Linked DNA regions of Phenylobacterium montanum. The protein of the gene in region 1 interacts with the protein of each later gene in a pairwise test. Links are inferred from orthologs where the notes say so. Each region holds a gene or a part of one and is shown in the gene's direction. Other genes may lie near its edges.

Evidence for each region.
Region 2: the proteins of clpA (region 1) and KCG34_RS03065 interact in binary tests that used the Escherichia coli proteins (3 or more experiments, as listed by UniProt). The link is inferred for Phenylobacterium montanum from one-to-one orthologs.

Annotation. Positions count from the first base shown.
Region 1 is NZ_CP073078.1:148,113-151,449, forward strand. The notes cover bases 315-3,337. They hold clpA (ATP-dependent Clp protease ATP-binding subunit ClpA), read left to right. Parts: upstream 315-681; coding sequence 682-2,994; downstream 2,995-3,337. Other genes in these bases: clpS (ATP-dependent Clp protease adapter ClpS), read left to right, coding at 339-671; KCG34_RS00765 (HIT family protein), read right to left, coding at 3,057-3,337. Also shown: KCG34_RS00750 (DUF2332 domain-containing protein), read left to right, coding at 1-213. UniProt on the Escherichia coli protein: ATP-dependent specificity component of the ClpAP protease. It directs the protease to specific substrates. It has unfoldase activity. The primary function of the ClpA-ClpP complex appears to be the degradation of unfolded or abnormal proteins.
Region 2 is NZ_CP073078.1:675,616-679,055, reverse strand. Bases 69-3,194 are described here. They hold KCG34_RS03065 (response regulator), read left to right. Parts: upstream 69-445; coding sequence 446-2,944; downstream 2,945-3,194. Other genes in these bases: mazG (nucleoside triphosphate pyrophosphohydrolase), read left to right, coding at 3,045-3,194; KCG34_RS03070 (EF-hand domain-containing protein), read right to left, coding at 69-273. In the rest of the region: more of KCG34_RS03070, read right to left, coding at 1-68; more of mazG, read left to right, coding at 3,195-3,440. UniProt on the Escherichia coli protein: Member of the two-component regulatory system UvrY/BarA involved in the regulation of carbon metabolism via the CsrA/CsrB regulatory system. Phosphorylates UvrY, probably via a four-step phosphorelay.

The DNA of each region.
Region 1 (3,337 bases):
ACGGCGGCGATCGAAGCCGCCGGCCGCGAGGCGACACCCGAGTCGCCGTTCGCCTGGCTGAGGATGGAGCCGGACCCCACGGGAATCGCCAAGCCCATGGAAATCCGGCTTTCTCTGTGGCCCGAGGGGCGCGAAGCCGTGCTCGCCAGGGTGCATCCCCACGGCGCTATGGTGTCATGGTTGAGTTCGGGCGCCGACGCCGCGGTCATTTGACGCGCGGTTGTGATTGAATCGTCCCGGCGACGAATTGAACCCTTCCAAACCGGCGCGGTTTCCATATCTAATTCACCATGCGAAGCGGTTTCGCACGCGGCGCCCCTTGGAGAGAGAACTTATTGATGGCCGAGCGAAAGCAAGGTGATCAGGGCGGAACGGGCGCCGGCGTCGGGATCGTCACCCAGACCAAGACGAAGACGCAAAAGCCTTCGCTGTACCGGGTCCTCATCCTGAACGACGACTACACTCCGATGGAGTTCGTGGTCTACGTGCTGGAAAGGTTCTTTAACAAATCGCGTGAGGATGCGACCAGGATCATGCTGCACGTGCACCAGCACGGTGTCGGCGTCTGCGGTGTTTTTACCTACGAGGTGGCCGAGACCAAGGTCGCCCAAGTGATCGATACCGCCAGGCGTCACCAACATCCGTTGCAATGCACCATGGAAAAGGACTGAGAGGTCTCAATTGCCGTCATTCTCACGCAATCTCGAAGAGTCCATCCACCGCGCCGTGGCTTACGCCAACCAGCGTAAGCACGAGTATGCGACCCTCGAGCACCTGCTCCTCGCGCTCATTGACGACGCCGACGCGTCGGCGGTCATGAACGCCTGCGACGTCGACCTGACGGCGCTGAAGAAGAGCCTGATCAACTACCTGGACACCGAGCTGAGCTCGCTGGTGGTGGACGACGGCGAGGACGCCAAGCCGACCGCCGGGTTCCAGCGCGTCATGCAGCGCGCGGTGATCCACGTGCAGTCCTCGGCTCGCGACGACGTCACCGGCGCCAACGTGCTGGTGGCGATCTTCTCCGAGCGCGAGAGCCACGCCGCCTATTTCCTGCAGGAGCAGGAAATGACCCGCTACGACGCGGTCAATTTCATCGCCCACGGCATCGCCAAGAAGGCCGGCGCCTCGGAGGCGCGCCCGGTGAAAGGCGCGACCGAAGGCGAGGAAGAGGGCGGCAAGCCGGCGGTCAAGACCGGCGGCGAAGCCCTGGAGGCCTACTGCGTCAACCTCAACGAGAAGGCCAAGCAGGGCAAGGTCGACCCCTTGATCGGCCGCGCCGGCGAGGTGGAGCGCTGCATCCAGATCCTGTGCCGCCGCACCAAGAACAACCCGCTGCTGGTCGGCGACCCGGGCGTCGGCAAGACCGCCATCGCCGAGGGCCTGGCGCGCAAGATCGTCAACCACCAGGTCCCTGAGGTGTTGAACGGGGCGACCATCTTCTCGCTGGACATGGGCTCGCTCCTGGCCGGCACCCGCTATCGCGGTGACTTCGAGGAGCGGGTCAAGCAGGTGGTCAAGGAGTTGGAGAACCACCCCAACGCCATCCTGTTCATCGACGAGATCCACACGGTGATCGGCGCCGGCGCCACCAGCGGCGGGGCCATGGACGCTTCGAACCTGCTCAAGCCGGCCCTGGCGTCGGGCACCCTGCGCTGTATGGGCTCGACCACCTACAAGGAGTTCCGCCAGCACTTCGAGAAGGACCGCGCCCTGGTGCGCCGGTTCCAGAAGATCGACGTCAACGAGCCGACCATCGACGACACCCTGAAGATCCTCAAGGGCCTGAAGACCTACTACGAGGACTTCCACAAGCTGCGCTACACCAACGAGGCGCTGAAGGCGGCGGTGGAGCTGTCGGCCCGCTACATCACCGACCGCAAGCTGCCGGACAAGGCGATCGACATCATCGACGAGGCGGGCGCCTCGCAGATGCTGCTGCCGGAATCGCGGCGCAAGAAGACCATCGGCCTGAAGGAGATCGAGTCCGTCGTCTCCAAGATCGCCCGCATTCCGCCCAAGTCGGTCTCCAAGTCCGACACCGAGGCGCTGAAGCAGCTGGAAGGCGACCTACGCCGCGCGGTCTATGGCCAGGACGACGCCATCCATCAGTTGTCCGCAGCGATGAAGATGGCCCGCGCCGGCCTGCGTGACCCGCAAAAGCCGATCGGCTGCTACCTGTTCTCGGGTCCTACCGGCACCGGCAAGACCGAGACCGCGCGCCAGCTGGCCGACACCCTCGGCATCGAGCTCCTGCGCTTCGACATGTCGGAATATATGGAGCGGCACACGGTCAGCCGCCTGATCGGCGCGCCTCCGGGCTATGTGGGCCATGATCAGGGCGGGCTTCTGACCGACGCCGTCGACCAGCACCCGCACGCCGTGGTGCTGCTGGACGAGATCGAGAAGGCCCACCAGGACGTTTACAACATCCTGCTTCAGGTCATGGACCACGGCTCGCTGACCGATGCGGTGGGCAAGAAGGTCGATTTCCGCAACGTGGTCCTGATCATGACCACCAACGCCGGCGCCTCCGACGCCCAGCGCAACTCGATCGGCTTCGGCCGTGGGCGCAGCGAGGGCGAGGACGAGGCGGCGATCAAGCGGATTTTCACGCCGGAATTCAGGAACCGCCTGGATGCGGTGGTGGCCTTCAAGTCGCTGACGCCGGAGATCATCCGCCAGGTGGTGCACAAGTTCGTGCTGCAGCTGGAGGCTCAACTGGCCGACCGCCACGTCACCGTCTCGCTGGACGACGACGCTGCCGACTGGCTGGCCAAGAACGGCTTCGACGAACTCTATGGCGCCCGGCCGCTGGCCCGGGTGATCCAGGAGAACATCAAGAAGCCCCTGGCCGACGAGATCCTGTTCGGCCGGCTGGTCCGCGGCGGCCACGTCCGCGTCTCGCTGAAGGACGGCAAGCTGGCCTTCGACTTCGAAGGGACCGGCGGCGGCCAGACGGCGGGCGAAGAGGAGCCGGCCCTGGCGGAGTAGGGCGGGTTCCAAGATCAGATAGGAAAGGGCGGTCCTCGCGGGCCGCCCTTTTCATTGGCGCCTCAGCTGATCTGCCCCGCGATCAGGTGCGCGAGTTCGGCCAGTTCTTCCGGATTGGCCATGGCGCCGCCGGCGTGGCGGCCGAGGGGCACGCCTTCCCAGCGCGGAATGATGTGGAAGTGCAGGTGGTAGACGGTCTGGCCGGCCGGGGCGCCGTTGAACTGGGTGACCACGATGCCGTCGGGCTTGAGGGCGGCGTTGACCGCGTGGGTGACCCGTTGCACCCCTTGGATCAGATGGGCCAGGTCCTCCGGCTCGATATCCAGCAGGTTGCGCGCCTTGC
Region 2 (3,440 bases), 530 kb from region 1 along the record:
GTGGTGCGCATCCAGAACGCGGAAGAAGGCTTCCGCGTCGGCCATGAACTCTGCGTGGTCCAGCTTTCCGTCCCCGTTGCGGTCCGCCTCCTTGAACCAGTCCACCACAGGATAGGGTGCGCCGGCCGGCGCTCGGAAAGGTTTGCCCGCAGGACTGATGAAGACATTCAGCATGGCGCTGAGATCGGCGTCCTGCGCCAGGACAGAGCCCGCAAGGCCGAAGGCGCCTCCGCCCAGGACCAGCAAGCGGGCGAATTGGCGACGAGTGGGCATTTTTACTGTCTCTGACCAGAACCAAATACGGTGCGCTAAACTAGCTACCCGGTCGGTCGGTCACAAGGCAGGCTGGCGCGATGGGGTCCTTCAGGCCGCTTTTCGCTCTCCACTTAACGTTAAGGCGCCGCCGCTAAGGTGCTCTCGGGGCATGTGTTCTGGGAGGCGTAGCATGGACCGGATTCCGGGGGCGCAAGCGGGCGCTCCCCCCCGGACAGTGGTCGAGCGTGGGATTGCGGACTTTGTCGCCGGCGCCCTTTTGCCGATCGCCTATCTCGATTCCCAGGGCTCGGTCGTGCAGGTCAGCCCGGCCTGGCGCCAGCTGTTCCAAGTCAAAGACGATGTCACGGGCCAGCCGCTCGGCGCAATCATGCCGACCATCGAGGATCGGCGGCTCAAGAGCCTGCAGAAGAGCCTTTCCGCGGGAAAGAGCAGGGTTGAGCAGGTCACTGTTCCAGCCCGTGGCGACGCCGCAGACGCGGTCGTGCGTCTGGACATAGCCCCGGCCGGCGACAGGGCGCCGGGCCTCCTGCTCTATGGCCACGACTTCAGCGACATGATCGAGGCGCACCAGCGCACCGAGGCCGCCCTGATCCGGGCCCGCGACGAAGCCGACGCCGCCAATACGGCCAAGAGCGAATTCCTGGCCAATATGAGCCACGAAATCCGCACGCCCATGAATGGCGTGATCGGCATGAACGCGCTTCTGCTTCGGACCGAACTCACCCCTGAGCAGCGCAAGTTCGCCGAGGCTGTGCGCGTTTCGGCTGACTGCCTTCTGAACCTGATCAACGACATCCTCGACATCTCCAAGCTGGAGGCCGGCAAGGTCGACCTGGAACGGATCGACTTCACCCTGGAGTCAGTGGTCGAGGACGTGGTCGAACTGCTCTCCACCAAGGGCGCGGAAAAGGGACTGGACGTCGTCTGCTTCCTGGACGACGGCGCGCGCAAGGGCTTCGCCGGCGACCCGACGCGGCTGCGCCAGGTGATCCTCAACCTGTTGTCCAACGCCATCAAATTTACCGAAAAGGGTTTTGTGGCCGTCGAGGCGCGCACCCTGACGGTCGACCGCCAACGCTCGCGCCTTCGGATCGAGGTGCAGGACACCGGAATCGGCCTGTCGGAAGAGGCCAAGGCCAAACTGTTCAAGAAGTTCCAGCAGGCCGACGGCTCGGTGACCCGCCGCTATGGCGGTACGGGCCTCGGCCTCTCAATCAGCCGCCAGCTCGTCGAACTCATGGATGGCCAGATCGGCGTAGCCGATCGCCCCGGCGGCGGCAGCATCTTCTGGTTCGAGATCGACCTGCCGCCCGCCGCCGCCGACCTCTCCACCCTGTCCGGCACCGCAGCGGCCGACGCCCTGCATGGGCGACGGATCCTGGTGATCGACGACATCGAGATCAACCGCACCATCTTCCAGCGCCAGCTGGAGGCTGAGGGCGCGGTCGTCAGCGAGGCGGTCGACGGCCCGAGCGGCCTGGCCGCCATCGTCATGGCCGACGCCCGGGGCGAGCCTTTCGACCTCGTGCTGCTGGACCACATGATGCCCGGCCTCTCCGGCGAGGGCGTCGCCGCCAAGGTCCGCGCCAATGTGGCCCTGGAGCAGCCGCGCCTGGTGCTCGCATCTTCGATCGGCTCGATGGTCGGGGGCTCGGCCAGTCTGTTCGACGCTGTCCTGACCAAGCCGGTCCGCCACAGCATCCTGCTGTCGCGCCTGGCGGAGCTACTGAGCGCTCCTGCTGGAGCGGCCGAGACGCTGGACTCCTCGGCCGAAGTCGCGCCGGAAATTTGTGTCGAGCCGCCGGTCGATGTGAGCGACTTCTTCCTGGACGACGACGCTCCGGCGGCCGCTTCGCCTGCGCCCCGCGCCCGCTCGAGCCGCGGCAGGATCCTCCTGGCCGAGGACAACGAGATCAACACCCTTCTGGCCCAGACGGTCATGGAGGAAGCCGGTTACACGGTCGATTGCGCCGTCAATGGCGCCGAGGCGGTCGAAGCGGTGAAGCAGTGCGCCTACGACCTGATCCTGATGGACATGCAGATGCCGGTGATGGACGGCCTGCAGGCCACCCGGACCATCCGCGACCTGCCCTCGCCCGTCGGCCAGACGCCGATCATCGCCATGACCGCCAACGCCATGCGCAAGGATCAGGACGCCTGCCTGGGCGCAGGGATGAACGACTTCATCTCCAAGCCGATTGATCCGGTCGCCTTCCTGGCCGTGATCGAACGCTACATGGGCGCCGAGCTCTGGGGCGATGACGAGGAGGAAGCCGCGCCTTCCGCCTCCAAGAAGGTTCCCGACATCGACCACGACAAGCTGGACGCCCTGGCCCGCATGCTGCCGGTCGATCGCCTGCGCAAGGTCGTGGACTCCTATCTCGACGGCTCCAAGGCGCGGCTGATCCGCATCGAGGACCTGGTCAGCTCCGGCGACCTCGCGTCCCTGGCGCGCGAGGCTCACGACCTGAAAGGCACCTCCGGCAACTTCGGGGCACTCAGGCTGCAGGCCATGGCCGAGCAACTGGAGCGCGCTTGCCTGGCCCGGGACGACGCCGAGGCCCCGCGCCTCGCCGGCGAGATCCGCCAGGCTTCGACGACCGCCTGGGGCCTCGTCGAGGAATGGCTGGCGGCGGCGGAAGGCGCGCCGCAACGGGCGGCCGGCTGACGACCCGATTTCCGGTGGATCGCCGGCCAGGCGCCCTTGCGGTGAACCCGTGCGCTCGGCCAGTCTGGCGGGGCCCATAGACTCGCCCGCCGAGGAAGCCATGCCTGCGATCCCCGATCACGCTGACCCGATGGCGCGGCTGATCGCCATCATGGCCCAGCTGCGCAACCCGGACGGCGGCTGCGCCTGGGACCTGGAGCAGACCTTCGCCACCATCGCCCCCTACACCATCGAGGAGGCCTACGAGGTGGCCGACGCCATCCAGCGTAACGACCTGCCGGAGCTGAAGGAGGAACTGGGCGACCTCCTCTTGCAGGTGGTGTTCCACTCGCGCATGGCCGAGGAGGAAGGCGCCTTCGATTTCGCCGCCGTCGCCGACGCCATCTGCGAAAAGATGATCCGCCGCCACCCGCATGTATTCGGCGACGCCGGCCATCGCGACAGCGCCGAGCAGACCCGGGCCTGGGAGGCGATCAAGGCCGCCGAACGCGCCGCC